Regions from separate parts of the Fusobacterium mortiferum ATCC 9817 genome, predicted to be linked through region 3. Evidence: riboswitches for the same ligand, from Rfam matches in the RefSeq annotation. Region 3 holds a riboswitch; each other region holds the start of a gene.

Evidence for each region. A riboswitch is a leader RNA that binds a small molecule or an ion and turns the genes downstream of it on or off. The one in region 3 is predicted to bind lysine.
Region 1: another riboswitch for lysine. It lies ahead of FMAG_RS11490 (YfcC family protein); the one in region 3 lies ahead of FMAG_RS05645 (aspartate kinase).
Region 2: another riboswitch for lysine. It lies ahead of lysA (diaminopimelate decarboxylase); the one in region 3 lies ahead of FMAG_RS05645 (aspartate kinase).

The regions. Positions count from the first base shown of each region.
Region 1 is NZ_GL987994.1:382,475-393,278, reverse strand. Features, by position in the region: gene FMAG_RS11500 (hypothetical protein) at 1-512, shown strand, start outside; gene FMAG_RS11495 (5'-nucleotidase, lipoprotein e(P4) family) at 836-1,675, opposite strand; gene FMAG_RS11490 (YfcC family protein) at 1,928-3,325, opposite strand; lysine riboswitch at 3,440-3,616, opposite strand; gene FMAG_RS11485 (M20 family metallopeptidase) at 3,684-4,877, opposite strand; gene FMAG_RS11480 (IclR family transcriptional regulator) at 5,237-5,995, shown strand; gene FMAG_RS11475 (GntR family transcriptional regulator) at 6,013-6,702, shown strand; partial or broken gene FMAG_RS11470 (IS3 family transposase) at 6,830-8,132, shown strand; gene FMAG_RS11465 (TRAP transporter large permease) at 8,181-9,485, opposite strand; gene FMAG_RS11460 (TRAP transporter small permease) at 9,488-9,967, opposite strand; gene FMAG_RS11455 (TRAP transporter substrate-binding protein) at 9,967-10,804, opposite strand, start outside.
Region 2 is NZ_GL987994.1:176,499-187,302, reverse strand. Features, by position in the region: gene FMAG_RS10560 (DUF554 domain-containing protein) at 1-665, shown strand, start outside; gene FMAG_RS10555 (alpha/beta hydrolase) at 753-1,520, opposite strand; gene FMAG_RS10550 (esterase family protein) at 1,530-2,282, opposite strand; gene FMAG_RS10545 (ATP-grasp domain-containing protein) at 2,297-3,487, opposite strand; gene FMAG_RS10540 (dicarboxylate/amino acid:cation symporter) at 3,577-4,806, opposite strand; gene dapF (diaminopimelate epimerase) at 4,818-5,654, opposite strand; gene lysA (diaminopimelate decarboxylase) at 5,814-7,118, opposite strand; lysine riboswitch at 7,311-7,484, opposite strand; gene FMAG_RS10525 (glycerate kinase family protein) at 7,539-8,675, opposite strand; gene FMAG_RS10520 (GntP family permease) at 8,690-9,946, opposite strand; gene FMAG_RS10515 (CdaR family transcriptional regulator) at 10,086-10,804, opposite strand, start outside.
Region 3 is NZ_GL987988.1:972,277-983,080, reverse strand. Features, by position in the region: gene FMAG_RS05655 (YitT family protein) at 1-625, shown strand, start outside; gene FMAG_RS05650 (M20 metallopeptidase family protein) at 634-1,827, opposite strand; lysine riboswitch at 1,971-2,147, shown strand; gene FMAG_RS05645 (aspartate kinase) at 2,247-3,449, shown strand; gene FMAG_RS05640 (aspartate-semialdehyde dehydrogenase) at 3,462-4,445, shown strand; gene dapA (4-hydroxy-tetrahydrodipicolinate synthase) at 4,455-5,342, shown strand; gene dapB (4-hydroxy-tetrahydrodipicolinate reductase) at 5,333-6,031, shown strand; gene dapD (2,3,4,5-tetrahydropyridine-2,6-dicarboxylate N-acetyltransferase) at 6,044-6,748, shown strand; gene FMAG_RS05620 (pyridoxal phosphate-dependent aminotransferase) at 6,763-7,887, shown strand; gene FMAG_RS05615 (lipopolysaccharide biosynthesis protein) at 8,140-9,435, opposite strand; gene FMAG_RS05610 (glycosyltransferase) at 9,439-10,218, opposite strand; gene FMAG_RS05605 (glycosyltransferase) at 10,228-10,804, opposite strand, start outside.

The DNA.
Region 1 (10,804 bases), on a different contig from region 3:
AAATTCTTGCAAAGTTTTTTACAAATAAGATTGAAGAAAAAATTTTAACTTTTAAAAATAAACCTATCTTTGATACTTATTTAAAAGAATTTATTATCTTAATGGGAAATATTGGTGGAAAGAGTTCTCTTTCTATTCTTTTCTCTATTATAAAAAAAGATTTTACTCAAAGAGAATACTGTTTTTTATCCATTGGGAAAATTACAAGTTATCAAAGATATCCAGTTATCAAAAGAACTTTTTTAAAAGACTATATAAATTTTATTTGTAAAATTTTACATAGAGATATCAGTATAAATCAATCTTCTTATCTTTATTACTCTTTAATTGAAATTTTTCTTCTTCCTAATGGAATAGATGGCAAACTACAAAATAAACTATCTGAGGTACTATATCTTCATAAAGATAAAAATCTTTATAAAAATATTGCTTTAAAGGTCATAAATAACTCACTTCTTGATGAAAATGAAAAGAATCTAATAAAATCTCTATATTTAATAATTCCACTTTAAAAAATGACCTCATAAAATCGTTTTATACACCTGTAATTTTATTCTTTTTATTAATTATATGACTAATATTTTTCAGTTTTTTAAGACTGGTTTTAAACCTTGATTCAAACTCAGTATTTATGGTACTTGTAGTCATATAAATTTATAAATCATTTTTTAATTAACTATATTAGTTAACTTTTTAGGTAAAAATTAGTATTTTTCTACTTTTTCAAGCTGTTTTTACTCTATAACCATTAAACATAAAAAAAAGAAGAAGAGTGTTATAATCTCCTAAATTATATCACTCCTTCTTCTCTTTTTATTAATTCTATTTTATAATTTTAATTAAGAGATTTATAACTTTTTAAAGTACTCTCTCTTATTTCTACTTTCTCTTTAGCTTGTGGGAATTTTCCTCCATATATAGCACTTTCAAATGCTCCATACATAGGGTTAGGGAAGATTATAAATCTATCTCCAAACTCCTTTGCTAATTCTTCTACTTTATTATCTCTTTCATCTATTGACTTAGAAGAGAATACATCAAAATCTGATAAGTTATCTCCAAAAAGCATAATTAATTGAGTATGTTTTTTTACATATTCACGACGATTAACCTTTCCACTCTTATCCTCTTTATTTTTTAATAGTACACTATCTTCACCTTGCACTGGTATACCCTCAGCTTTTAAATTTTCAATAGTAGCTTCTAATTGACTTTCTGCTCTATCAGAAATATAGTATATTTTTACACCATTTTTATCTGCAAATTGTAAAAATTCCTTTGCTCCTGGAACAGCCTTAGCTTTTTTCATCTGTACCCATTCATCCCAAGACTCTGTATCATATCCTCTTCCTCTTAAAATATTTTCAGCTTGGTATGGACTATTATCTACTACAGTTTCATCTAAATCTAAAACTATTGAATATGGTTTACTGTGGGGAACTTTTAAGTACTCTTTTAATCTCTGAGTAGCTACATTATATCCTTGTAAATATAGTGCTTTAGCTTCTCCAGAAGTTTGATACCAATTTGTTCCCATCATATTTTCTCTAGCAGCTAATTCATCATAAGTAAGAACTACTTTTTCATCTTTTTTCTCATATAAATTGCTACATCCTGTCATAGTTAAAATTGTTATAGATATTGCTAACAATGATAAAAGTTTTTTGTTTTTCATCATATTCCTCCTATGCTTTTGACTTGTCTAAATTATACATTAGTTATCTAAAAAAAGCAAATATTTTATTGAAAACACACAAAATAATTCAAAATAATTTTATTAAAAATAAAAGAGCAAGTATAGCTTAACTCAATAAAAAACATAAATATTAAATCTTTAATTTATTTTGTTTTTTATATTTTACTTTTACTAACTTGCTCTATTTATTCTATTTGCTTTTTTATTTTTAAGTTTTATTATGCTTTTCTATTAAAATGGTCCATAATTAATAGCCACTGCTATTATTATAAATATAACTTGTAATCCAAACATAATTAAGAATAATGGAGTTATAAATTTATACCATTTATTGATTGGTAAACTCATAAGTCCACACATAGTAGCTGCTGATGTTGGCCAAAATAGATTTGAGAATCCATCTCCAAATTGGAAAGCCAATACAGCTGTCTGTCTAGTAAGTCCAATAGCATCAGCTAATGGTGCCATAATAGGCATAGATGTAGCTGCTTGCCCTGAACCAGATGGAATAAAGAAATTTATCATATTTTGAACTACTACCATTCCTACTGCTGCTATTGATTTTGGTAGAGTAGATAAAGTAGCAGCCATACTATTTATAATTGTATCTATTATTTGTCCATCTTCCATTACTATTGTTAAGGCTCTAGCTACTCCTACAGCAAAAGCTCCAAATAACACATCAGAAGTTGAAGTAATAAAATGTTGAGATATCTGACTAAAATTATATCCACCAATTAATCCTGTTATTAACATCATTATAAAGAATAAAGTAGATAATTCATTTAAATACCAACCATAATGGGTAGTTCCATATACTAAAATTCCAATAGTGATTAAAAATAATCCCATTATTAATTTATGCTTATTTGTAAAAGGTAATCCTTCTAATTCATCTCTAGTCATTCCGTTAGAAAAATTAAATTTAACATCTTTTACTATTGATTTCTCAGGATTTAATTTCACTTTTCTAGCATACATCATAACATATATTATAGCAGTTGCTTGGAAAACTATAAAAGCTATTGTTCTAAGTCCAATTCCTGAACCAATAGGTACTTCTGCTATTCCTTGAGCTATTCCTATAGTAAAAGGATTAAGAGTAGCAGCAGCAAATCCAGTAGCTGTTCCTACTATTACAGCAGCTCCTCCAACTAGAGCATCATATCCTAAAGCCACAGATATTCCCATAAAAGCAGGAAGTAATCCATAAGTTTCTTCATATAATCCAAATGTAGAACCACAAATTCCAAATATTACCATAAATATTGGAAATATCAATGTTTCTCTTCCATTAAATCTTTTTATTACAGTTCCTAGTCCCCCATAAAAAGCTCCTGTACTTATCAACATATTAATATATCCATAAGCAAAGAAGATAAAAAATATTATATCAGATGTTGATACTAACCCATCTATTATAGCTTTAAACATTCTAAATATAGAAACTGGAGTTTGTGCTACATATTCAAATGAGTTAGCTACTACCATAGTTCTATTTAAAACTGGGTCAACTGCTCTTTGATAACTCCCAGATGGGACTAAATAAGTAAGTCCTGTTAAAATTACTAATATCATTCCTATTAGTACATAAGTGTGTGGCATTGAAAATCTTTTTCTTTGTTCCATTGTAAATTCCTCCCAAAGTGTTTTTATATAGTGATTGATAATAAAAAAAGCCACAGTCTCGGATATAAACTGCGGCATAAATTTACAATGTAAGAAAAAACATATGTAAAATGACACACAGATAGCTCTCCACTGACCTTTTTTATCAATGACAGCAATATGAATATTATTCATATTGCCAACAGAAAAGTTTAGCTTCTTTTCCATTTCGGCAAAATCCCCTTTCAAATTGTTTCGTCGTTTGCAAAACTCCACAATCCTACTCTTGTCATTTGCTCCTCTATCGGCTTTTTTTATTGTGTTTATTTTACTCCCCTTTTCTTCTTTTGTAAAATATATATTATATATAATTTTATTATTATTTTATATTTTTTAATTCTCTCCACTCTTTTTTTATTTTCTCTAACAATTCCTTATTAGTTAAAATTTCAAGAGCAGAACCTCCCATAGCTTTTACTCCTCTATGTAATTTATCATAAGCTTCTTTTGAATTTACATATTTTAAATAAGCTTCATCATGTACATGACAAACTTCTTCTATCTCTAATGCCACTTCTGTATACATTGTTGGACATACCTGACTTACATTCCCAATATCTGATGAACCAGTAGCTCCTTTTCCCTCATCTTGAATATTTTTTATTCCTACTTCTAATAGATTTTTTTTCATTAACTCTTGAAGGGATTTTAAGTTTACTAAATTATCAAAAGAATTTTCAAATTTCTCCCAACTCATCTCTGTTCCTGTCATCATACTAGCACCTTTAGCTATATTTATTACTTTCTCTGTTAAATTATTTAGGTACTCCCTATTATTTGCTCTAATGTGAAATCTTGCCTCTGTCAAATCTGGGACAGTATTCGGAGCATCTCCACCATGAGTTATTATTCCATGTATTCTGGCATCAGAAGTAATGTGTTGTCTTAAACAACCTATTCCTGCATACATTAGATTTATAGCATCAAGTGCGTTAATTCCATCTTCTGGATGAGCAGCTGCATGACTTGCCCTTCCTTTAAATTGAAATTTTATACAATCTATTGCCAAAGTTTTACAAGCTATATTATTCTGAGATTCTAAATGCATCTGAAATACTACATCTACATCATTAAAAGTTCCACTCTCTACCATAGGAACTTTTCCTCCTACTGTTTCCTCTGCTGGTGTTCCTATAAATACTATTGTTCCATTAAATTTATCCAACATTTTTGATAATACAAGAGCTGTTCCATATGTACTAGCTGCTATCCAGTTGTGCCCACAAGCATGTCCTGGTTTCTTCTCTACTCCATATCCAGGTAGAGCATCATACTCAGCTAGAAAAGCTATCTTAGGAGATCCTTCTCCTATCTCAGCTCTAAAAGCTGTTTCCATTCCACAATAATTTTTTTCTACTCTAAAATTATTTTTTTCTAACTCTTTTATTAAAAATTCTACTGCCTTATACTCCTCATTTCCTAATTCTGGATTTTTAAAAATATAATCAGATACTCCTTCTATCTCCTTTTTTAACTCATCCTCTATCTTGTATAATTCTTTTTTTAACTCCATCTTTTCCTCCAACTTTTTAATATTTTCTACTATACTAGCATAAAGATTTTTTACTGTCAACAAGTTCAAAAAATAAAAAAGAACTAGAAAATCCTCTCTAATTCTTGATATAACAATTCTACTATGATATAATAAATATATAAGGGAAACCTTAATTCTTGCAAGAAAGGGGGTTTAACTTATGAAGAATTATTTTAAGATAGTAGTTAAAGTTAGACGTTTTGAGTTTACTATCAAAATAGCTCTTTAAGAGTTACCCTCAACCCTTGTGGGTTATTGTTTCCCTTATATCTTTTCTATATTATACCACATAAAAAATAAAAATGGAAGGGTAAAAAAGATACAGGGAGGGAGTCATCTTGGAAGAAAAATCAAAAGTTCCTGCTATTGATAAAGCAGATAAAATTTTTAACTATCTTTACTATAAATATTCAGCTACTCAAAGTTCTATTTCTAAAGATTTAAATCTTCCTAAGGCAACTGTCAATAGACTTTTAGAAGTACTTACTAACTTAAAGTATCTCAATTATCAAGATAAAGAGTACACTTTAGGAGAAAAATTTTACTTTTTCTCTAATAGATATGAAAAATATACTCTTATTAAGAATATAACTCATCCATATCTTGAAGAATTATCTTTAAAATTTAAAGAAACATTTAAATTAAGTGTTCTTGATAATGATAAAATTAGAAGTATTGCTACTGTTGAAAGTAGTGATTTAATAAAAGTATCTGTAGCAGAAAATGCTATTTTTCCACTTCATGCTGGAGCAGCTAGTAAGCTTCTTATTTGTCAACTTAGTGAAAGCAAATTAAATAAACTCCTTACTAAAACTCTCCCAAAATATACTGATAATACCATAACAGACAGAGAAAAGTTAAAAGAAGAATTACTTAAAATTAATATACAAAAAGTTTCTTATGATAATATGGAACACTCAAAAAATATTAAAGCTGTCGCAGTTCCAATATTAGATAAAAAAAATAGAATTATAGCTGCTATTAGTTGTCCTTGTTTTCCTGATGATTTAACAGATGAAAAATCGAAATTCTTAGTTAAAGAGATGCAGAAAACTTGTGAAGAAATCTCAAAAAGATTAGAATATTTTATAAATTAAAAAGGTGAAAAGAAAATATGTTATTAGAAAATACCACTAAAAAGAAAAATGAAAATAATCGAGAGTTTATCTATAGAGTTATTAAAGAAAATATTATGACTCTCAATCTAAAACCTGGAGAATGTATTAGTGAAGTAGAGTTAGGAAATCAACTTAATGTAAGTCGTACCCCTGTAAGAGAAGCTATTGTTAGATTATCTGAAGAAAAACTTATAGATGTTTTTCCACAAAAAGGATCCTTTGTTTCTAAGATAGATTTAAATTTAGTTGATGAGGCTGTTTTTTTAAGAGCGCTTTGTGAAAAAGAGATTTTAAAATTGGCTTGCTCTGATAAAAATTCTAAAGAGTTAATTAGAGAGTTAGAAAAAAATCTAGCTTATCAAAAAATTATAATTGATTTTGAAGAAGACTTACATAAATTTTTTGACTTAGATAATGAGTTGCATGCTTTAATTTTTTATTATTATAATAAAAAAAATGTTTGGAAAAGTGTAAAAAGATTAGCTACACATTATGATAGACTTAGACTTATTGATGCACTAGAAAAGTTTAGTGCCACTAAAACTTATGAACAACATCATGATATTATTGATATTATAAAAAATAAAACAACTGAAAATATTGACAATTTAATCTCGGAACATCTTTCAAAATTTAAGCATGTAATTAATAATTATTTAGATAAATATCCTGAATATTTCAAATAAAAAAAGGGCAAAATGTACTGCACCCAAAATCTTAGACATCTAAGATGGAGGGTGTAGTTTTTTTATGGCTAAATTAACAAAAGAACAAAAAATTGAAATTTATGAGAGAAGATGAAATGGGGAAACTATAAAATCTTTAGCTTTAAACTTCAATATTAATATTCACAATATTGAGTATTTAATTAGACTCATAGATAGACATGGGTATTCTATTCTTAGAGATGATAAAAATCGTTATTATTCTAAAGAGTTTAAAGAGCTAACTATTAATAGAATATTAACAAATAATGAATCCCTCTTATCTGTCGCAATTGATATTGGATTAAGTTCAACAGGAATTTTAACAAATTGGATTAAAAAATACAAAGAAAACTGCTATAATGTCATAGAGAAGAAAAAAGGGAGAAAACCAAAAACTATGACTAGGTAAAGAAATATAATAAAACAAGAACTAATAAAGAAAAAATTAAAGATTTAGAAAAAGAAATTTTGTATTTAAAGACTGAAAATGAATACCTAAAAAAGTTAAATGCTCTAGTTCAGGAAAAGGAACAACAAGAGAAGATAAAACCATAGTAATAACTGAATTTAGAGCCAAATATCCTTTAAAAATATTACTTGAAATATCTGGAGTGTCAAGAGCTACATACTATTTCTATGTAAATAAAGAAGATAAAGACTTAAAAAATCAAGATATTATTGATAAAATCAAAGAGATATTTTATGAAAATAAAAAGAGATATGGATATCGTAGAATTACATTAGAACTTAAAAATCAAGGAATAAATATCAACCATAAGAAAGTTTTAAGACTAATGAATAAATTAAATTTACATAGTATTACGCGTAAAAAAAGGAAATATTCTTCTTATCAAGGAACTATTGGAAAAATTGCTGATAATCACATTAAAAGAAATTTTGAAGCAAATAAACCAAATGAAAAATGGTTTACTGATGTAACAGAATTTAATTTAAGAGGAAATAAAATATACTTATCTCCAATATTAGATGCTTACGGAAGATATATAGTTTCATACAGTATATCGTCAACTCCTAATTCAAATCAAATAATAGATATGTTAGATAAAGCATTTAGTAGCAATAAAGAGATAGAAAAATTAATATTTCATAGTGACCAAGGTTGGCAATATCAGCATAGTTTTTATACTAAAATATTAGAAGAAAAAAATATAATTCAAAGTATGTCAAGAAAAGGGAATAGTTTAGATAATGGACTAATGGAAAGTTTCTTTGGAATAATGAAATCAGAAATGTTTTATGGAGAAGAAAATAATTACAAAAATATTGAAGACTTAAAGTTAGCAATAGAAGAATATATAGATTATTATAATAATAAAAGGATAAAGGTAAAATTAAAAGGATTAAGTCCTGCAGAATACAGGAATCAATCCTTATTAATCAATAATTAAATAATAGTGTCTAAGAAAAGGGGTTCACTACAAAAGCCCTTTTTTTTATTATTTTACAAATCCTCCAATAGTTGGTAGATACATTGAAATAGCTGGAATATAAGTTACTAACATAAGTACTATTATTATTACTACATAATATTTTATAAGCTGTCCCATTACATCTTCTATTTTTAAATTTCCAACTTTTACTCCAACAAATAGAGTATTTCCAACTGGTGGAGTAATATTTCCTATACATAGGTTAAATACTATTATTATTCCAAATTGTACAGCACTCATTCCAAAAGATTGAACTATTGGTAAGAATATTGGAGTAAATATAAGTATTGCTGGTGTTACATCCATAAATGTTCCTATAAATAGTAATAATAAGTTCATTAATAAAAGAATTAAGAATTTATTATTTGTTAATCCTAAAATTAAACTTGATATTGCTTGAGGTACACCTGTAAATGCCATTACCCAAGACATTATTGTAGATACTCCTATTAGGAATACTATAATTCCTGTCATTTTAGCACTCTCAGCAAATATTTCAATTAATCCTTTTATAGTTATTGTTCTATAAAATAACATTGAAAGAATTAATGTATAAACTACTGCTACTACAGAACCCTCTGTTGGAGTAAATATTCCTTTAATAATTCCTCCAATTACTATAATAATCAGTGCAAGTGATGGTAAAGCATCTATAAAAGTTACTAGTACAACTTTTAATTTAAAATTATTTGTACCCTTCATTCCTTTAGCTTTACATAAATATAAAGTAAGAGCCATACATCCTATTCCCCATAAAATTCCAGGTAGGTATCCTGCCATAAATAGAGCAGCTACTGAAGTTCCTCCACTTACTAATGAATATACTATCAATGAGTTTGATGGTGGAATTAATAATCCTGTTGGAGCTGATGCTATATTTGCTGTTGCTCCTAATTTTTTATCATATCCTTGTTCCTCTTCCATAGGAAGTAAAATTCCTCCCATAGCAGCACAAGCAGCAGTTGCTGAACCTGATATTGCTCCAAACATCATATTAGCTAAAATATTTGTTTGCATAAGAGAACCAGGTATTCTTCCTGTTAATGATTGAGCAAATGATACAAGCTTCTTAGCTATTCCCCCTTGGTTCATTATATTTCCAGCAAGGATGAAAAATGGTATAGCTATCAAAGTAAAGTTTGAAATTCCTGAAAATATTCTTTGAGCTCCTGTTACTAATGTATTATCAAAAGCTAATGATGGTAATATTGCTAATATTGAAGATAATCCTATACTAATAGCAATAGGAAATCCTAATAATAAAGTTATTACTAAAACTATAAACATTATTAAAGCTGTTGTAAGTACCATTCCTATGCCTCCTCTTTAACTTTTTTTAATAAATCTACTATATTTAAAATAGAGTATATTGAAGTAATTACTCCACAAGTTGGAAGTACAGAATATACATATCCCATTGATACTCTAAGAGCTGGAGAAATTTGAGTCATAGTTAATGTAGTTATAGCTTTTCCTCCACATACTAATACTCCAAAAGCGAATAATAAAACTACTATCTCTGATAAAATAGCAATATTCAATTGAATTTTTTTAGAATATCTTTCTACGAAAAATACCATACGCATATGATCTCTTTTTCCAAATACATAAGAAGCTGCAAACATTGACATCCAAGCAAAAGAATAAGATATTAATTCTTCAGATATTGTACTTGGATCTTTTAATACATATCTTGAAGTTATTTGATAAGTTCCTACCACTGTCATAAACATAAATAAGATTACACATATTCCAATAATTATTTTATCAAGGGCATTTCTTAAATTATTCATTAGTTATTCCCTCCCTCTTTTATTTGTTTTCCTATCTCTTGAATTTTATCATAAATAGGTTTTAATTTAGGAGTTGCTTCTAATACCTCTCCATGTAATGGTAAAACTCTCTCTTTAAATAGAGCTACATCTGGATAGATAAATTGCACATTCATATCATTTTGAGCTTGTGCTTTAGCTTTCTCAACTGATTCTGTCCAAGCTTCTCTTTGAACTTTTGATATCAATCTAAATCCTTCATTAAATATTTCTCTCTCTTCTGGAGAAAGTCCATTTAAGAATTTTAAGTTTCCTATTAAAATATCTGGAACCATTTGGTGCATATTATATGAATAATACTTAGCTACCTCTCCATGTTTATTACTTGTTATAGCTAACTCATTATTTTCTGCTCCATCTATTACGCTTTGTTGTAAAGCTGTATAAACTTCTCCAAATCCCATAGGAGTTGCTGCTCCTCCAAATAATTCCATCATTCTTATATTTGAAGCACTTTGTTGTACTCTAATTTTTAATCCTTTTAAATCATCAGGTGTATTAATAGGTTTTTTTACTGTATAAAAGTTTCTAGTTCCTGCATCTAACCAAGTAACTGCTTCAAATCCTGATTTTTCAGTAGATGTAAAAATAGGCTCTATCAATTCTGCATTATCCATTACAGCATGGTAATGTTCTGGGCTATCAAACAGATATGGTAAGTTAAATATTTGATAGATATTATCAAAACTTTCTAATATAGCATTACTTGCTACAGCAAAATCTATTGCTCCTGTTTGTGTTAACTCAACTGTATTTACTTGTGAACCTAGTAATTCATTAGGGAATACTTGTACATCA
Region 2 (10,804 bases), on a different contig from region 3:
TCAATACTAGTGCTATAATAATAGGGTGTACAATAGGTGGATTAGTAAAAAAAGGGATTCCAAAAAAATATGAAGAAGCTATGCTCAATGCTTGTGGACTTGCTGCTTGTGGTATAGGTTTTAACTCCATTATATCCAATATGGGAAAAAGCCACTATCCTGTTTTATTTATCATAAGTTTAGTTCTTGGTTCTGTCATAGGAACTAAGCTTGATTTAGATACAAAACTTCAAAATATAATGAAAAAATATACTAAAGGAAATTTAGGAGAAGGGATTGTTACTGCTGCTTTACTCTTTTGTATAGGGTCATTATCAATAGTAGGATCTGTAATGGCAGCATTAAAAAATGATTATACTTTTTTATTTACAAATGCCTCACTAGATTTTGTAACTTCAATTATATTCTCTTCTACCTACGGAATAGGAATTATAGTTGTGGCTCTTATTCTATTTTGCTGGCAGGGAAGTATCTATGTTTTAACAAGATATGTATGTTTAGATTTTTTTAGTGAAGACTTAATAGTTGAGCTTTGTATTGTGGGAGGATTTTTAATTACAGCTACTGGACTTGGGATATTAAAAATAAAAAATATCAAAACTCTTGATATTCTTCCTGCTATACTTATTCCTGTAATATTTTTTATAATTAAAAGATTTATATAATAAATTTTTCTATAACTACTTAGATATCTTCAAATTAAAAAGAAAAGAGAGAACACTATCTTAAAATAGTCATTCTCTCTTTTTTCTCTATCTATGTTTCTTATATAATCCTAACTCATATAACCAAGCAAAAGTTTCTTTCTCCCATGACTCCTCATTATGAGCTCCCTCTACCATCATATGAGGATATACAGTAACTCCCTTTTGCGAAAAAATTCTGGTTACTATCATATTTTTTTCTGTTCCAACTGCTAGTTGTTTTTTAGTGTGAAACTCATATCTCCCCCAGCTAATATAAGCTTTTGTCTTTTTATGAATTTTAAATTTAGAAATATCATCTACTAATTTTTTAAAAACATGCTCATAAAAAGGAGATACACATATTCCCATTGAAAATATATCCGACCTAGCTGCAAGACCATATACTGACATTAAACCTCCCATTGAACTTCCACCTATTGCTGTATACTCTCTTTCAGGTTTAGTTGGAAATTTTTCATCTATATATGGTTTTAAAGTTTCACATATCCACTCTATAGTAGTTTTACCTAGTCCTGTAACTTCTCCAAAAAATTTGTCTTTAAAAGAGTATGGAGAAAATTCACAAAGTCTCATATTTCCTTCATGATTACACTCTAATCCTACCACTATAATTCTTTGATTATGAGTATCAAGAGCATCCTTTATTCCCCATGATTTTCCATATGTAGCATCTGAATCATTAAATAGATTGTGTCCATCAAACATATATATAACTGGAAATCTTTCATCTGGTTGTATATCATCTGGAAGGTATATATGTAGTGTTCTATGTAATTTAAAAGATTCAATATATATATTTTCTTTTAGTATCATATTTAACTCCTATACAACATATTGTAAAAAATAAGGGAATTGCACTTTCCACCAAGGCCAGTCATGATCTACATCATAACCCCAGAAATCTATCCAAACAGGAACTTGTAATCTGTCAAATTCCTTTTTTAAATCTCCAGTATCTTTTATACACTCCTCTTCCCATCTACCTAGTCCACAACATAGGATAATATCTGAATTTCTATATTTTCCTAAAAATTCATGGTTCCAAGACATATTTCTCATATAATCATTTGGAGAGTTTTCATAAATCATTCCATTGTTGTAATTTGGGAAGAAATATCCTGCATGATATAATCCACTTAAAGCTATTACTCCATCAAAAATATCTGGACAACGTAAGAAAAAGTTCAAAGCATGATAAGCCCCCATACTACAACCTGTTGTCATAAATTTACAGTTGTAATTTCCTGTTCTATCTCCATATATCTGCTTAAATTTAGGTATAGCTTCATCTACTATATATTTAAACCATCTATTATGTTGCTCTATTCTAGCTTCATAATTCTCTCCAAGCCTAGACCAAGATTCTCCATCTATACTATCTACACAAAATAGCATAATCTTCCCTTGATTTATATAGTCAGCAGCTGCATCTACCATTCCAAAATTATAGAAATCATAGAATCTTCCATCTTGAGCTGGAAAAACAACAATTGGTCTTCCACTATGTCCATATACTAAAAATTCCATCTCTCTTCCTAAATTATGGCTGTACTGTTTATAATGATTTACATGCATAAAACTCCCCCTAGTTACATCTTTTTTAAGTAAAAATCAATAAATTCCATAGCTTGCTCTTGCTCTGGAAATCTAGCTGTTAACATATCATTTCCCATAGCTCCAGATAAAACTTCAGGCATTCTCTCTTTCATTACAATATTATATTTATATCTATTTAATACTGTATCTATGCTATGAACATATCTATATCCATCTCTTCTTGCTGCATAAACACAACAATATGGTCTAGAATCTTTATTATAGAATCCTTTATTATAAGTTATCATATTTGCCCAAATTTGATATACATCTATATCATTTGCAAAGTTCATCATATCTGGTGTATATCCTCCAGGTGGACGCATATTTACCTCTAATCCTATAATATCCCCTTTATTTCCTAATCCTGGTTTATCTTCTAACAATCTAAAAAATTCACAATGGAAAAATCTACTATTAGTATCAAAAGTTTGTACTACTCTTCTTCCTGCTTCTTTTAAATCCTCTGGAATCTCTCTAAAAGAATAATACATAACATCCATTCCATTATTTACTATCTCCATTATTGGTACTGGATATGCATGAGCTGTCTCAAAAATAATCTCCCTATTTCTACCAGCTATTCCATCATAAGAAAGAAGCTCTCCATTGATAAATTCCTCCATGATATACTCCTCTTCTCCTAGATTATCATAGAAAAATTTCATCTCTCCTTCATCTCTTAATTTATAAGTAGCTGCTGCTCCAACTCCATTATTAGGTTTTACTACAACTGGAAATCCTACCATATCAGTAAATTTTTTCCCCTCTTCAAAAGTTGAAACCATATGGTACCTAGCTGTTTTAACTCCAGCTTTTTCATAAAACTCTTTCATTTTACTCTTATATTTTATTCCAGCTATCTTATCATTTTTTAAACCAGATGTAATATTAAAATCTGTACGAAGTTGTGCATCTCTTAATAACCAGTATTCATTATTTGATTCTAACCAATCAATTTTTCCATACTTAAAAGCAAAATAAGCACAAGCTCTGTACACTTCATCATAGTTTTCTAAAGAAGACACTTTATAATACTCATTTAATGATTCTTTTAACTCATCACTTAAAAAGTCATAATCAGCATCTCCTATTCCTAGAGTGTTAACTCCATTATTTTTTAATCCTCTACAAAAATTCCAATAACTTTTTGGAAAGTTTGGTGATATAAAAATAAAATTCATAAAATCCCCCCTATGTTTATGAATACTTAGTTATTAAATAAAAATATACCACAATTAAAAGATAATGTAAAGGATAACTTTCCTTTACACTATCCTAAGTTTCTCTTGATCCAATCTTTTCCTTCAACTATTCTTGTAACAAGCATAGCAGCAACTGTATCTCCAGTAGCATTTATCATAGTTGCTGGTGGGTCTACAAGATAACCAATAGTAGCAATTATTGGGAAAGCTTCTGCTGGGAAACCATACATAGTAACTATTAGCATCTCCCCTATAAGTCCTCCACCAGGAACACCTGACATTACCACTCCCCCTAATATAGAAAGAAGTAAAGCACTTGCATAAGTTCCAATTCCCTCAAAAGGAACATTAAAAATTCCAAATAGGAAAGAGATTTTTAAAATAGAACTAAAAACTGTTCCATCCATATGAGCAGTAGCTCCTATTGGTAAAACTATCTCTCTGATATCCTTAGGCACACCTATTTTTTTAGCAGCATCTAAGTTTACAGGAAGGGTAGCTATACTACTTTGAGTAGCTATTGAAGTAATAGCTGGAGATATTAGATTTTTCATAGCTCTCACTCCATCTTTTCCAGCAGATATATATCCATATATTGGGAACATCACTACAAAATATACTAAACAAAGTGGATAGTAGATTATCATAGCTCTTGTGTATGACCCTAATAACTCTTTTCCATACTCTCCAACAAGAGCAGCAAAATATGCCCCTAATCCTATTGGTGCATAGTACATCAATAGATTTATCATTTTTAAAAATACCTCTGCTAAAGCATCTAATCCATTAGATATTACTTTTCCCTTCTCTCCTACCATATTTACGCAAAGTCCAAATACTATAGAAAAAAGTATAAGTGGTAACATATTTTTTCTAGATATTAACTCTGGAAAATCTGTAACTGTAATAGCTTTTACAATTTGATCCCCTGTTTGAAATGGTTGAAGTGCCTCTGCAGTTGTAAGACTTAAATTAACTCCTTGAGCTGGTGGAAAAATATTTACTATTATTAAAATAATAACTGCAGCTACTGCACCTGTTGAAACAAATACTAAAATAAGGTTTTTTAATATACTTTTTAATCTAGTCATATCACTCATACTAGATATTGAACTACTAATTGTTACAAAGACTAATGGTACAACTATTGTAAACATTCCATTTATAAATAAATCTCCTAATGGTTTTAAAACCTTAGCTTTCTCTCCAAAATGAACCCCTATAAAACTTCCAATTATTATAGCTCCTATTAAGATTATAGAAAATCTATAAGCCTCCCAGATACTTTTTTTATTCACAATTCTTCCTCCTATTTTAAAAACTCTCCAGTGCAAATTGTTTCTGCACTACCTTTCATTATTACATTATATTCATTATCAAAAGTTACAAAAACCTCTCCACCCTCTGTGGTAAGTTTTACACTATTTCCTTTGATTTTTCCAAGTTTATGAGCTATAACAGCAGATGAACAGCACCCTGTTCCACAACCTAATGTTCTTGAAGCTCCCCTCTCCCAAGTCTTTATAATAATATTTTCATCATCTACTACTTGAATAAAATTTACATTAGTCTTTCTTGGAAAAATATCCATACTATACTCTATAGCTTTTCCTAATCTATCTATATCATAGTTATCATAGTCATCTACTAAAATCACAGTATGAGGTACTCCCATTAAAACAGATGAAATTTTTAACTTTTGTCCTTCTACCTCTATCTCTTTTTCTAAAATAATTTCACTATCTAATGTACAAGGAACAGAAGTGGCTCTAAAATCTGCTCTTCCCATATCCACTGATATATATTTTACCTCTTCACTCTCTAAAGTAAGATCTATATATTTTATTCCAGCATCAGTTTCTACTGAAAAACTCTTTTTTCTCACTACTCCATTATCATAGACAAATTTTGAAAAACATCTTATTCCATTCCCACACATCTCTCCTCTTGACCCATCAGAGTTATAATAATTCATCTTTATATCTGCAACTTTACTCTCCTCACAAGTCATAAGTCCATCTGCACCTATTCCAAAATGTCTATCACAAACTTTTTTCGCTGTACTACTTAAATCTAAATCTCTATACTCTAGTCCATTGACTAAGATAAAATCATTCCCTGCAGCTTGTAATTTTGAAAATCTCATATTCCCTCCTCTTTACCTATTTTAAATACCTCTAATATTGTAATAAAATTTCTCTGTTTTTCCTATTTCTCAAATTCTTTATTTTTTTGTTCATACTTTTTCAGAAAAAAACTATTTTTTTCAAGAGTTTTACTAAAAATACTATTCATTTTTGAAGAACTATAGCTCTATAGCCAAATCATTTCTTATTAAGTCTTCAAAACTCTCTCTTCTAATAGCTAAAGAGGCTTTTCCATTTTTTACAAATACCACTGCTGGTCTTGCTAATTTATTATAGTTGCTAGACATAGAGTAACCATAAGCTCCTGTAGTAGAAACTAATAGTAAATCTCCCTTTTCTCCCTTTGGTAAACTCTTTCCTTTTATAATTAAATCTCCAGACTCACAACATTTTCCAGCTACAGTTACCACTTCCCTCTCTTTTTCATCTAGTCTATTAGCTATAACTGCTTCATATTCAGCTTGATAAAGAGCAGGTCTTATATTATCTGTCATTCCTCCATCTATAAACATATATTTTACTCCACCATAAGTTTGTTTTATTCCCCCAACTGTATAAAGAGTACTTCCTGCATTTCCTACTATACTTCTTCCTGGTTCAATAGATACCTTCTCTATCTCTAATTTATGCTCATCTAAACTTTTCTCTATATGTTCTATCATACTTCTCATAAATTTCTCAATATCTACTTCTACATCATTTTCTGTATAGTATACTCCAAAACCTCCACCAAGATTTATCTCTGGAATTTTTATTCCTAAAGTATCAGCTATCTTTTTTGTTTCTACTACCATTGTTTCTATTCCTTCATGGAATGCTTTTGTATCAAAAATTTGAGAACCAATATGACAATGAAATCCTAAAAACTCTATATTTTTATCTTTTACAATTTTTTCTACTATTCCTACTAATTTCTCATCAAAAATTGATTCTCCAAATTTAGATGAATGTTTAGATGTTTTTATATACTCATGAGTATGAGCATCTATTCCAATATTTATTCTAAGCATAGCTTTTATTTTTTTATTTTTTTGAGCACACACATATGATAAATTTTCTATCTCTGTTTCATTATCTATGATTATACTCCCTATCCCATAGTCTACACACATCTCTAACTCTTCTAAAGTCTTATTATTTCCATGCATATGTACTCTTTTCATATCAAGTCCACTTACTTTTATTGTATATAGCTCTCCTCCTGATACTGCATCTATATCCATATCATATTTCTCTACTAATTGACACATAGCTTTTGCTAAAAATGCCTTTGACGCATAGACTATCTGTGTTTGAAATTTATCACTTTTAAAGTTTTCTTTATATTTTCTCATATTACTTTCTATTAGCTCTTGGTCCATTATATAAAGTGGTGTCCCATATTTTTGAGCTAACTCAGTAACCTTTACTCCCCCTATTGATAATACTCCCTGCTCATCTTTCATCGTTCCAAAAAATCTCATCTTTCTCCTCCACTTGTTCTATTTTCATTCTGTTATTTAATAATTTTTTAATAAAAAAAGATAGCTCCAAGTAAAATAGTTTTAATATCTCTCAATATTTTCTACTATTTACTCCTTGCTATCTTTTAACTTTTTTAATAAATTTTAAAATTTACAATATAAACTTAAGTACATTCTATAATTTTACTAATAGTTTTAGATAGCTCTCCATTGAAATATCAATGACAGTAAAACAGATATTATCTGAGTTACCAATAAAAATCCTTTGACTTTGATTTTTATTTCGGCAATCTCCCCTTTCATATCTCTTCATAGTTTGTCAAACTCTGAGATATTACTCTTGTCAATTGCACCTCTACCATTTTTCGTTATTATATAACATATGTTATTACAAGTAAAATATATTTTATATATACTTTTCTATTTTTTATAAATACTAATTACTCTTCCTAAGCTTTCACTCATATACTCTATATTTTCTTTACCATTAGCTATGGCATTCTCCAAGCTCTCTACCCTAGGAAGAATTGGAAGTATTGCTGTAAATCCATAATCATATAATACATCTATATCCTTCCCTATATTTCCAGCAAAAGCAATTACTGGAATATTATATTTTTGAGCCGTTTTAGCTACACCATATGGAGTTTTTCCAAATCTAGTCTGACCATCTATACTTCCCTCTCCTGTAATAATTAAATCTGCTCCTTGAAGTTTTTCTTCCAATTTACTATATTCTACAACTATATCTACACCTTTTTTTAGTTCTGCTGATAAAAATGCCATAAGCCCAGCTCCTAATCCACCAGCTGCTCCAGCTCCTGGAATATTTTCTACATCTTTTCCTATATCTCTTCTTATTATCTTTGCATAGTGTTTTAAATTTTTATCTAGTAACTCTCTTTGTTCCTCATTAGCTCCCTTTTGTTTTCCAAAAATATGAGAAGCTCCTGTTGGTCCAGTAAGAGGATTTTGTACATCACAAGCTACTATTATTTTTACATCTTTTAACCTATTATCTAAATTAGAGATATCTATCCTATCTAATTTTGATAGCTCTCCACCACCAAAACCTATTTCATTTCCATCTTTATCTAAAAGTTTTCCTCCCAATGCTTGTACCATTCCAGCACCACCATCATTAGTTGCACTTCCTCCTATTCCTATAAGAATAGTCTCTACATTTTTACTTAAAGCTGCCTTTATCAACTCTCCTGTTCCATAAGTTGTGGTTATTGTAGCATCTCTTTTTTCTTTTGGTACAAGCTCTAATCCACTGGCTGCTGCCATCTCAAGTATCGCTGTTTTTCCATCTCCAAGTATTCCAAATCTTGCATCTCTTTTCTCTCCTAATGGTCCCATTACCTCAACAGTATAAAATTTTCCATTTGTAGCATCTACTAATGATTGAGTTGTACCCTCTCCTCCATCAGCCATAGGTACATGGATACACTCTAAATTAGATATTACTTTTTTAAACCCTTTCTCTATTGCTATACAAGTTTCCTTTGCTGTCATACTCTCTTTAAATGAATCTGGTGCTAATACTATCTTCATCTTCTAACTCCTTTTTAAAATAACATTCCATAGATTATTGTTGATACAAATGTTAAAATCAATCCTATTAACGATTCAAATGGTATTAACGTTAATCTCTCTTTCATATCCATATTCACACTTCCTCCTGTTGCATGAAAGAAACTTCCATGTGGCAGATGGTCTAATACAGTTGCTCCTGAATGTATCATTGCTGCTGCATTTATTGGCTGTACACCTAAACTTAATATTGTTGGTCCAAATACTTGACTTGCAACAGCTGTTCCAGAAGTTGTTGAAGCTGTAGCTGCACACATTAAAATCCCTGAAAATGGTGCTAGTAAATAAGCAGGAGCCCCAGTTGTTGATAAAAAATTAGTTAATACTTCTTTTAATGCAGAGTTTGCTATTATTCCTGAAAGAGTTCCTGTTCCTATTAATAATATCGCTACCCCTATCATTTTCCCTAAACCAAATACACAATACTCATTGAAATGCTTTATTTTTCCCATAGCTAAGCATCCTATTGCCCCTCCTACAGGTAAAGCTATTAATGGATCAATGGAAATTCCTGCTATAGGTCTTAAAGCTAAAATAAATATTGCTACTATTGGTCCTATTATTGCACCTATAAAACTAGGTCTTTTTTCTAATTTTTTATCTCCTAAATCATTATCTAAAATTTGACTTCCTCTATTAGAAATAATTTTTGCTACAATTATAGTCACAACTATTCCAAATACTGCTGGAATAATCCCTGCAGTCATAACTGAAGTCAATGGAATTTTAAAAGCATCAGCTGCTGCTATAGCATTTGGATTAGGAGACATTATATTTCCTGCTTTTCCTCCACCTATCATAGCTACTAAAACTCCTGTTCTAGATAAGTTTGTTCTTTTAGCTATTGCCATTGCTATTGGTGCTACTGTTATTACAGATACATCTATAAATACTCCAACCATTGTAAGAATCATAGTTGATAATACTATCGCTACTATAGCTTTCGATTCTCCTAATTTTTCTATAATTGTCTCTGCAATTTTACTTGCAGCTCCAGTTTCTATTAAAACTCCTGCTAAAACACCTGCTGTTATTATTCTCAATATTGCTGGTATCATTCCCTGTGCCCCAGATATCATTAAGGAAACTGTTTGAGATACACTTGCTCCTCCTACTAATCCCCCGATTATTGAACCTAAAATTAACGAATATGCTGGATTTATTTTCTTTATAATTAAAACTATTGCCACAATAAGTCCAACAACTGCCCCTAACGCTGATACTGTTATCATAATTTCCCTCCTATTTTACTTATTTTTTTATATTTTTAGTACACTGTAAATTAATTTTATAGTTTTTTAGATAAAAAAACAATATTATAGATAACATATTTCAGCAACTATTTCACTATTTTTTTTATTATATATAACATTATTCTACTTTTAGCATAAAGGCTATTTTTAATTTAGTAAAATCATTATAATTTCTCATGTTCAAATCTGTTTTTTCATAAAGTTTATTTAATTTATATTGAAGAGTATTAACATGGATGAAAAGCTCTTTTGCTATTTTATTAAGAGAACCATTATACTTCTCATATAATAAAAAAATTATTTTATATTCTTCTATCTCCTTATTAGTGAGTTTTTTAAAAATTTTTTCTTTATATATTTGAGCCAAATTTTTTGTTATATTTTTTATAATTAACTCTAAATCAAGATCATCATAAAAAGTTATTTCATTTTTAGATTTTATTCCCCATTCTAGTGCCTCTACTCCCTCTTTATACGAATCTTTTAACTCTCCTATTTTTTCCTTTATTTTTCCTACCCCAAAACTTAAAAATTCTTTTTTATTAAATTCAGATAAAAGTTCTATAATTTTTTCTCTATCTTTATGAAAATCTAAAATTATAATAGTATTCTGATTAAGCATAGAGTATCCATTATATTTTTTTACTTTTATTCTTATTGGATCGTATATCTTTTTTATTGATTCTAAATCATAAATTTTTATAATTTTTCCTACAATTATAACTCCATTTTTTTTCTTTTCAATTTCTTCTAAAGTTTCTGAAAAAATAATCGGATTGTAAAGAAAACTATTTTGAAAAAGAAGGGTTTCTAAAAAAATTCTTTCCTTTTCACTTT
Region 3 (10,804 bases):
TCTATTTAAAACTTTATATGGAACAAGCTGCCTTTCTTTTTTAATAACTCTTACTGAAACTTGGAAAGGTCCATCTAATGATATTATGTTAGGTTCTATATATGGTGGTGTTCTTATAGGAATAGGCCTTGGACTTATTTTTATGGTAAATGGCTCTACTGGTGGAACTGATGTAGTTGCTCGTATCTTAAATAGATATTTTGATATTCCTCTAGGAAGGACAATGCTCATCTTAGATGTAGTTATATTAGGAATAGCTGCTATATTTTTTGGTAAAGAGATAGTAATGTATACTCTTATCTCAATGACAATTGTTTCCAAAGCAATAGATTATTTTCAAGATGGTTATACAAAGGCAAAAGGCATCACTATTATTTCATCTAAATCTGAAGAGATAAAAGAAAGAATTATGAATGAAACTGGAAGAGGTACAACTATCATAAAAGGAGAAGGTGGATTTACAGGAAATGAAATAGATCTACTTTTCTGTGTTGTTAGCAAATTTGAAGTAACTAAAGTAAAAACAATTGTAAAAGAAACTGATTCTTTTGCTTTTCTAACTATCTCTGATGTTTCAGAAGTTCTAGGTGAAGGATTTAAAGCTCTTAATAACAAAAATAACTAGGATAATTCCTAGTTATTTTTTATTAATTTTTCATAGGCAAATAGTATATTCATAATTTGAAGCTTTACTCCAATAGCTAAACTCTCCTCATCTATATCAAATTTATCATTATGAAGAGGGGCAGTTATTCCCTTAGCCTTATTTCCTACACCTAAGTTAAAAAATGCTCCCGGAACTTTTTCAATATAGTAAGCAAAATCTTCTACTCCCATATTAGCTAAGGCCTTTACATATACTCCCTTTTCTCCTAATAGATTTTTACTATTTTCTTTTATTATATCTATATATTCATCATGGTTTATTAAAGCAGTATACCCATCTGTATAAGTTACTTTTCCAGTAGCCCCATACCCTTTAGCTGTATTCTCCACCATCTCTTTTACTCTTTCTTTTACTCTATTTTTTACCTCATTAGATAAAGTTCTTAATGTTCCAGAAATTATAACTTTTTGAGCTACAATATTCTCTTTTTCTCCTCCTACTATTTTTCCAAAGCTAAGAACAGCCGAATCTCTTGAATCTATATTTCTACTTATTACACTTTGAAGGGTAGTCACTATTCCACAAGCTGTAACAATAGCATCTACTCCTTGGCTAGGATAAGCACCATGGCAACTTCTTCCCTCTATTTCTATTACCACATCAGTAGATGAAGCACAATAAGCACCATATTTTACTCCTACTACTCCACACTCTATTGTAGGATCTACATGTAATCCAAATATAGCATCTACCCCTTCTAAACATCCATCTTCTATCATAGGTACTGCTCCACCATTTGTTTCTTCTGCTGGTTGAAATACAAGTCTTACATTACATGGAAGTGAATCTTTATTTTCCGATAATATCTTTGCAACTCCTAAAAGAATAGCAGTATGCACATCATGTCCACAAGCATGCATATGCCCAGGTATAGTTGAAGTATATTCTTTATTTCCACACTCTAAAATAGGTAATGCATCCATATCAGCTCTCAAGGCTATTGTTATTTTTTTATTTTGTCCCTCTATATCTGCTACTATTCCACTTTTTCCTATTCCCTCTTTATATGGAATTCCCATCTCTTTTAAAAGTGATATTACATAAGCTACTGTTTTAGGTAATTGAAAATCTAATTCAGGTATCTTATGTAACTCTCTTCTGGTATTTATAAACCATTGATTATTTATTTCTATATCATTAAATATTTTTCTAGTATCCATCTTTCCTCCTAGGACAATAATATGTTTTTGAATTATTTTATTCTCTCTTTGCAAAAAAGTAAAATATATTTTTAAAATATAAAATATTTAATTTATATATTTTTATTTTTTAGAGTTTTAATGTAAAATACACACAAGTTAATAAAACAGATTGAGGAGCAGTCGATAAGAGTAATATTTATGAGCTTCCAGAGCTAAGATTAAATATGAAAGGTAAAACTGCCGAAGTGAAAATTTTCTCTGGAGAAAATTTTTGCTGGGTATATGGATAATATCTATATAACTGTCATTGAGAAATTCAATGTTGTGCTTTCTGTGGAGTAAAATTATAAATATTTACAGTTTTTTTGTAGTATTTTACACCAGCAGAAGCCTCTGCTGTTTTTTTTTTACAAAATTTTTATTACAGAGGTGGAGGAATGAGAATTGTTTTAAAGTATGGTGGCTCTAGTGTAGCTACAGTAGAAAAAATTCAAAAAATAGCTGATTACTTAATTGAATTAAAAAAAGAGTATGACGAAATTGTAGTAGTGGCATCTGCTATGGGAAAAACTACAGATGGACTCATAAAACTAGCTAAGGAGATTACTTCTAATCCAAATCAAAGGGAACTAGACTCGCTAATGTCTATTGGAGAACAGCAAACAGTTACTCTAATAGCTATGGCTCTTACAGCCAAGGGACAAAAAGCTATCTCCCTTACAGGATTTCAAGCAGGAATAAAAACTTCTGGTGTACATACTAAAAATAAAATAGCAAATATCTCTTCTGAAAGGATAGAAACTCTTTTAAGAGAGGGAAATATTGTTATTATCACTGGATTTCAAGGAATTAATAATTCAGGAGATATTACAACTCTAGGAAGAGGAGGTTCAGATACTAGTGCTGTGGCACTGACTGTAGCTTTAAATTGTGAGTGTAGAATATATACTGATGTGGAAGGAATATACAGTGTTGACCCAAGATTATACCCAAAAGCAAAATTTTTAGAAAAAATCTCCTATGAAGAGATGATGGAAATGGCTAATCTTGGAGCTGGTGTTATGGAAACAAGAGCAGTAGAACTAGGAAAAAAATATAACATTCCTATTTTTGTAGGTAAAAGTTTAAGTTATACAGGGGGAACATATATTATGGAAAAAGATATAGCATTAGAAGATAAATTAATAACAGGAATAAGTGTCACAAAGGAGATTATCGTAACTAATATCTCTAATGTACCTTTTTCTAGTGAAAATATAGCTGAAATATTTTCTACAATAGATGAGTGTGGTTTAAATATCAATATGATTACACAAAATATAAATAGATATATGAGAGTAGAGATATCTTTTAGTTGTCAAGCTTCTGAAAAATATCTTTTAGAGCAAGTTGTAGAAAAAATTAGAGCTAAGTTTTCTACTTGTGATATAGAATTAAATGAAAATTTAGGAATGCTTTCCATTGTTGGAGTAGGAATGATTAACAACTCTGGTATTGCTGGAAAGTTTTTTACTTCACTTAGTAAAGGAAATATAAATTTTTATCAAGTTACAACTTCTGAAATAAGTATCTCTTGTAGTATAGATAGAGAGAATATAGAAAAAGCTGTAAATTTAGTAGCTGAAGAATTTTCATTATAGGGGGAAAGAAAAATGAGAGTAGCAATAGTTGGTGCAACAGGTTTAGTTGGAGGAACTTTTTTAAAAGTATTAGAAGAAAGAGATTTAGGAATAACTGATTTACTTCTTTTTGCAAGTAGTAGAAGTGCTGGGAAAAAAATAAATTTTAGAGGGAAAGAGTATACAGTAGAAGAATTAAATGAAAATAGTTTTAAAAATAGAGATATAGATATAGCTCTTTTCTCTGCTGGTGGAGGTACTAGTTTAAAATATGCTCCATTAGCAGCAAAAGAGGGAGTATTAGTAATTGATAACTCTTCAGCTTGGAGGATGGATAAAGAGGTTCCACTAGTAGTCCCTGAAGTAAACCCAGAAGAAGCTTTTAAACACAAAGGAATAATTGCTAATCCTAATTGCTCTACAATTCAGTGTATGGCTCCTTTAAAAGTTTTAGAAAAATATGGGATTAAAAGAGTAGTGTATAGCACATATCAAGCTGTATCTGGAACTGGATATAAAGGAGTTATTGATTTAGAAGAGGGACTTAAAGGAAATCCTCCTAAAACTTATCCACATCAAATAGTTAATAACTGCCTACCTCATATTGATGTATTTTTAGAAGATGGATACACTAAGGAAGAGAAAAAAATGGTAGATGAGACAAGAAAAATCTTAGGCTTACCTAATCTTCCTGTTACAGCTACTTGTGTTAGAGTACCTGTTATCAATTCTCACTCTGTTTCTATTAACGTAGAACTTGAAAAAGACTTTGACTTAGAAACAGTAAAAAAGGAATTAGCTGAGTATAAAGGAATAGTTCTATTAGATGATAGTAATAAAAACATATATCCTTTAGCTAATGACGCTACTGGAAAAGACGAGGTATTTGTAGGAAGAGTCAGAAGAGATAACAGTGTAAAATATGGCTTGAATTTATGGACAGTAGCTGATAATATAAGAAAAGGGGCAGCTACTAATGCTGTACAAATAGCTGAACTATTTTGTAAAAATATTTAGGAGGTAACTATGAGCATATTTAAAGGTTCTGGAATAGCTTTAATTACTCCATTTACAAAAGATGATAGTGTAGATTTTGAAAAATTAGGAGAATTATTAGAGTACCATATAAAAAATAAAACTGATGCTATCATTATCAATGGTACTACTGGAGAGAGTGCAACTCTCACTGATGAAGAAAAGTATGAAATCATAAAATATAGTGTAAAGAGAGTAAATGGAAGAATTCCTGTAATAGCAGGAACAGGTTCTAACAACACAAAACATGCGGTGGAATTAAGTAAAAAAGCTGAGGCTCTAGGAGTAGATGGATTACTAGTAGTTACTCCATATTATAACAAAGGAAATGAAAATGGAATCTATGAACATTATAAGCTTATAGCTGAAAATGTAAATTGTCCAATCATATTATATAACGTTCCTTCAAGAACTGGTGTAAATCTTTCTATATCACTATTAAAAAAATTAGCAGAGATAAAAAATATTGTAGCTATAAAAGAAGCTAGTGGAAATATATCTTATGTTGGAGAGATAGCTAGAGAGGTTCCTAAGTTGGATATCTATTCTGGAAATGATGATATGACTATTCCTCTTATGTCTTATGGCGGAATTGGAGTAATATCTGTTTCAGCTAATATTATTCCTGAAACTGTTCATAATATGTGTATGAGCTTTTTAGAAAATAATATAGTTGAAGCTAAAAATTTACAATTAAAATATAACGATTTAGTAGATTCTCTCTTTATAGAGGTAAATCCTGTCCCTATTAAAGAAGCTATGAATTATTTAGGATACAATGTTGGACATTGCAGACTTCCTTTAGGAGAGATGAAAGAGGAAAATAAAATTAAACTTCATTCTGTTATTGATTCTCATGAGGTGAAAGCATGGAGCTAATTATACATGGAACAGGAACTATGGGAAGTATTTTAAAAGAGTGTGCTCAAAATAAAAATATTACCATTACAGGTTTTGCCGATGAATTATCTAATGAAAAAGGAGATGTAATTATAGATTTTTCTCATTTTTCTAGGTTAGAAACTTTACTTAATTATGCTACACAAAATCATACTCCTTTAGTTATAGCTACTACTGGATATTCAAAAGAAATTTTATCACAAATTGAAGAAGCTAGTAAGAAAATTCCTATTCTTCTATCTTCTAATACCTCTCTTGGTATAAATTTATTACAAGATATTTTAGAGAGAATTACACCTCTACTTTATGGTAATTATGATATAGAATTAATAGAAAAACATCATAATAAAAAATTAGATTCCCCTAGTGGAACAGCTAAAACTTTAGTAGAAGTGATTGAAAACTCTATCTCAACTGAGCTAAAAAAAGTTTATGGAAGAGAGGGAATGGAGAAAAGAGAAAAAAATGAGATAGGAATACATGCTGTAAGAGGAGGAACTATTGTAGGGGAACACTCTGTCTTATATTGTGGAAATGATGAGATAATAGAGATAAAACATACAGCTCTTTCTAAAAAAATATTTGCTGAAGGAGCTATACAGGGAGCAAAATTTTTACTAGATAAAAAATCTGGACTTTATACTATGAAAGATATATTTAATCGTTAAGGAGTTGATGCAATGAACAAACTAAATACAGCTGAGGAATTAATAGCATATATAAAAAATTCTACTAAAAAAACTCCAGTTAAACTATATGTCAATGGAGATTTGAGTGGATTAGAAACTTCTGCCCAAGTTTTTAAGGGAGATAACTCTTACATTATCATTGGAGATAATTGTGAGATTGAGAATATTTTAAATAAATATAGTGAAAAAATTGAAAATTATTATATTGAAAACGATAGAAGAAATTCTGGAGTTCCTACTTTAGATTTAAGAAATATAAATGCAAGAATAGAGCCTGGAGCTATTATAAGGGATAAAGTAACTATTGGAGATAATGCTGTCATTATGATGGGGGCTGTTATCAATATAGGAGCTGTTATTGGAGATAACAGTATGATAGATATGGGAGCTGTTTTAGGAGGAAGAGCCACAGTTGGAAAAAATTGTCATATTGGAGCTGGAGCTGTTCTAGCTGGAGTAATAGAACCTCCTTCTGCTAAGCCAGTAGTAATAGAAGATGGAGTATTGGTAGGAGCTAATGCTGTCATCATAGAAGGAGTTAGAATAGGTGCTGGGGCAGTAGTTGGAGCTGGGGCTGTGGTAATAGAAGATGTTCCTGCTGGAGCTGTAGTTACTGGAAATCCAGCTAAAATTATAAAGAAAGTTGATGATAAAACACTTAGCAAAACTCAACTAGTAGATGACTTAAGAAAATAAAAGGAGAGATAGGTATGAAGTTCAATAGTGCAGTAGAAAATTTACAATACTCTTTAATTAGAGTTTTAAAAAATGAAGCAACTAAATATCCTAACTCTATAGATTTAACAATAGGAGAACCTGATATAGGTACTCCTAAAGGACTTATAGAAGAGGCAATGGAGTATGGAAAAAATCATCAATTGAAATATGCTCCTTCTGGTGGTGGAGAAAAAATAGGAGCATTAGTTGCTGAATATTACAATAAAAATTATAAAGGAGAGTACAGTGAAAAAAATGTCATTATGAATATTGGAGCTTCAGAAGCTCTCTCTTCTGCACTTAGAACAGTATTAAATCCTGATGATGAAGTATTATTAACTGTACCTTTCTATCCAGGTTATCCTCCTATGATAAATCTTTGTTATGGAAAACCTGTATTAATAGATATTTCTAAAAATAATTTTACTCTTACTAAAGAGTTATTAGAAAAATATGCTACATCTAAAACAAAAGCTCTTCTTTTAAGTAATCCATGTAATCCAACAGGAAAAGTCTTAAGTTATGAAGAGATGGAAGAGATAACAAAATTTATAGAGGAAAGAGAAATTTTTCTAATTTCTGATGAAATATATAGTTCTCTTTCTTTTTATGAGTTTCACTCTTTTGCTGAATTTAAAAATATAAAAGATAAATTAATTATAATAAATGGCTTTTCTAAATCTCATTCAATGACAGGTTGGAGATTAGGATATACTATCTGCCCAGAACAATATAGAAAGTTTTTTCTAAACACAAGCTTCTATACTGTTAGCTCTCCTGTAACCCTTTCTTTAAAAGGGGGAGAGATAGCTCTTACAAAATTTGAAAATAGAAAAGAACTATCAGAAGAATATAGAAAAAGAGCAGAATTTATGAGTAGTGAATTAAAAAAATTAGGATTTGATGTAATTACAACTCAAGGTGCTTTTTATATTTTTGCTAATTACTCTAAAATTTCAACCTTAAATTCCTTAGACTTTGCTTTAGATTTATTGAGAAAAACTCAAGTAGCAGTAGTTCCAGGAATCTCCTTTGGAGTTGAAAACTATATTAGAATAGCTCTTACTGTAGATATCTCTTTGCTAGAATTAGCTATTGAAAGAATGAAAAAATATTAACCAATTTGATTAGTTCTTTTATTAAAAAAATTAAGAATTGTTCCATATTTCAAGAGTTCTTTATCAATATAATATTATCATTCTTAAATTTTATTACTTTCCCTAGTAAATTTCTTAAATTGAAATCGGGATAAAGTAAGAGTAAAAGAAAAGGAAAAAATTTACTGTAATGAGCATTGTGTAAGCACTAGCGATTGGAAGTAAAATTTTTTCCTTTTCTTTTATTACATATTTTTATTTTTTGATTTCAATTTAAGAATCTCTAACATCCCATTTTTCTTTTAAGATAACTATCCCCTTCAGTGCTACAATTAAAAATACCTGTACTCCGTAGGCTAATATTACTCCTATTAAAGCAAATGTTTTTATTAAAACAAATAAAATTCCTAAATATAAAATATTAGCTATAAATATTATCTTAGTTTCTTTCTTTATATACCCCATTGCTAAAAATAGTGGATGAATTACTATACATATAGTTGCTAGTGATTTCATAACTATATAAAGATTTATCTCCAATCTATATTTTTCTAATCCTTGAGAAAAAAACTTAGATAAAATTTCAAACCCAATAATATTCATACCAAAAATAATTATAATACAAGCTATACTGAGTATTCCTGATATTTTTATTCCTCTTCTAAATATCTCTCTATAATTTTTTTCTGCTACCTTCTCACAAAAATATGGATATAAGGTCTGATAAAGAGGTGTCCCCACTTTATCTAAAACAATAGCAATTGTCTTACATATCTTATATGCTCCTAACTGTTCTAATGATAACATCTTCCCTACCAAAAGATTATCAAAATATTGAACTGGAATATCTAAGCTAGAATTTATATTAGTTAAACAGGTAAATTTAAAGAACTCTTTATTGAACTCTAATCTCTCTTTAAATACTCCATATATCTTTCTTCTTTTTAACTCTCTTAAAGCATAAAAATTTAGAAGAATAGCATTTAATATATTTGTTAAAAGATATATTAAAATAAAATAATTGATTTTAAGTTTTAAAAAATATCCTATACCTAAAAATATAAAATTAAATAGTGCTACTATCACTCTTTGATTTCTTAGATAGTCAAATCTATCAAAACTTCTCAAAATGCCAATAGGCGTTCCTTGAATATTGAAAATAATATAGATTGAAAAAAACATTAAAAGATATACTTCATAGGATTGAAAATTATAAAACTTTCCTATCCAAAAACTAGATAAAAAAATTATGATAAAAGCTATTAAAGCTGTAAAAAAATCTAAAATATAACTAAATTTTATCAAAGCTTTTAGTTTTTGTTTCTCCTCTCTCACTTGGGGAAAAAATTTAATAACTCCCTGCCAAGATTGAAAATTGAAAATTCCATCTATAAGAGATACTATTCCTTGGATTAAAACAATAAAACCATACTTTTCTAATCCTATACCTTTAGTAATAAAAGATATAGAAAAGATAGAAAGCAAAGAAGCAAAGGCATCTCCTCCAAATATATGTAAAAAATTTATAATCAGTCTATCTGTTAATAAATATTTTATTTTTTTTATCATAGATTATATCCTTTTACTCAAGTCCACTAAAAATTTAGAGTTTTTTACAAATCTCATAAGTCCTGTTGCTATCAATATCTCAACTAGAATTTTTTTATAACCTCTATAGTGTTTAAACTCCAAAAAATATAATTTAGAAAGATTTTTCTTTTGTGTCCAACTTTTCCCCCACCAGTGTATTCCATAGGTATCATCTTTTATACACTCTCTTTTGAACTCCTCTGTAAAATGATAGGGATAAAAATATCTAGGTGGGTATATTACCATACTACCTGTTATTTTAGTAATATCTTCATTTATTTGAAAATCATACTCTCTATTGATTACTCTAGTTATTATATCTGGAATTGTAAATATTGGTTCATTCCAAATAGCCACACTGTAGAACTCTAAAATTTTTTTCATAAGTGGATGCTTTGGAATAACTCCTATTATCCCAGCACTAATTACTTTTTCACTCTCTGCTCCTATAAAGAAATCATTTGAGAGAAGTTTATCTATATTTTTTATTATCTGCATATCAGTATCTAAATAAACTCCCCCCTCTTCGTAGAGAACCTTTATTCTAAAATAATCTGAAAGAAAAGCCCAAAGTTTTCTATTATAACACTCTTTTAAAAATCTATTTTTCTCTATCTCTTCATAAAAATTTAAATTTTCTTCATTCCACTCTATAATCTCATAATCAGGGAGTTTTTCTCTCCAAGAGTTTATACATATATCCATAAGATTGGGATAAGAGTTTTTTCCTAACCAAATATAATGAATTTTTTTAGGTATCATCTTTCCTCCTTAAAACTTTGGAATCTTTTGTACATTACTTATCTCTTTTCCCAAAAGTTTTCTCAATGTATTTGGTATGAAGATAGAGAAAGATAATAACCTTTGTTCTATATTTGATTGAGCATCCTTTCTTAACTCTTTATATAGTTCTTTATATCTTCTATATACTCTTTTGTAATCTCCACCACCATTGTATCTCTTATATAATACTGTGGAATAAAAACTTAATATAAGAGAAGATAAAGCTTCTTTTCCTTTACTATCATCTAAATTTTTAAACTCATTAAACAGTTTTTCACAAATTTTTTCTAAGGAAAGCATACTTTTTTCAGATACCTTATTCATTATACTTCCCTCTCTTTGTCTATAAAAATAAAATGCCTTATCTATATATTTTACTTTTTTAGCTTTTAAATATGCAAAAGTAGTGAACTCACTATCCTCATGTACTATCTCTTCATTGAAAAAAAGTTTATTTTTTATTAGAAAATCCTTTCTATAAATATCATCTACTACCTCTTCTCTATAACATTTAGGTGCTTGAAAAACTCTCCATAAAAAATCTATTCCTGTAACTACTCCACTA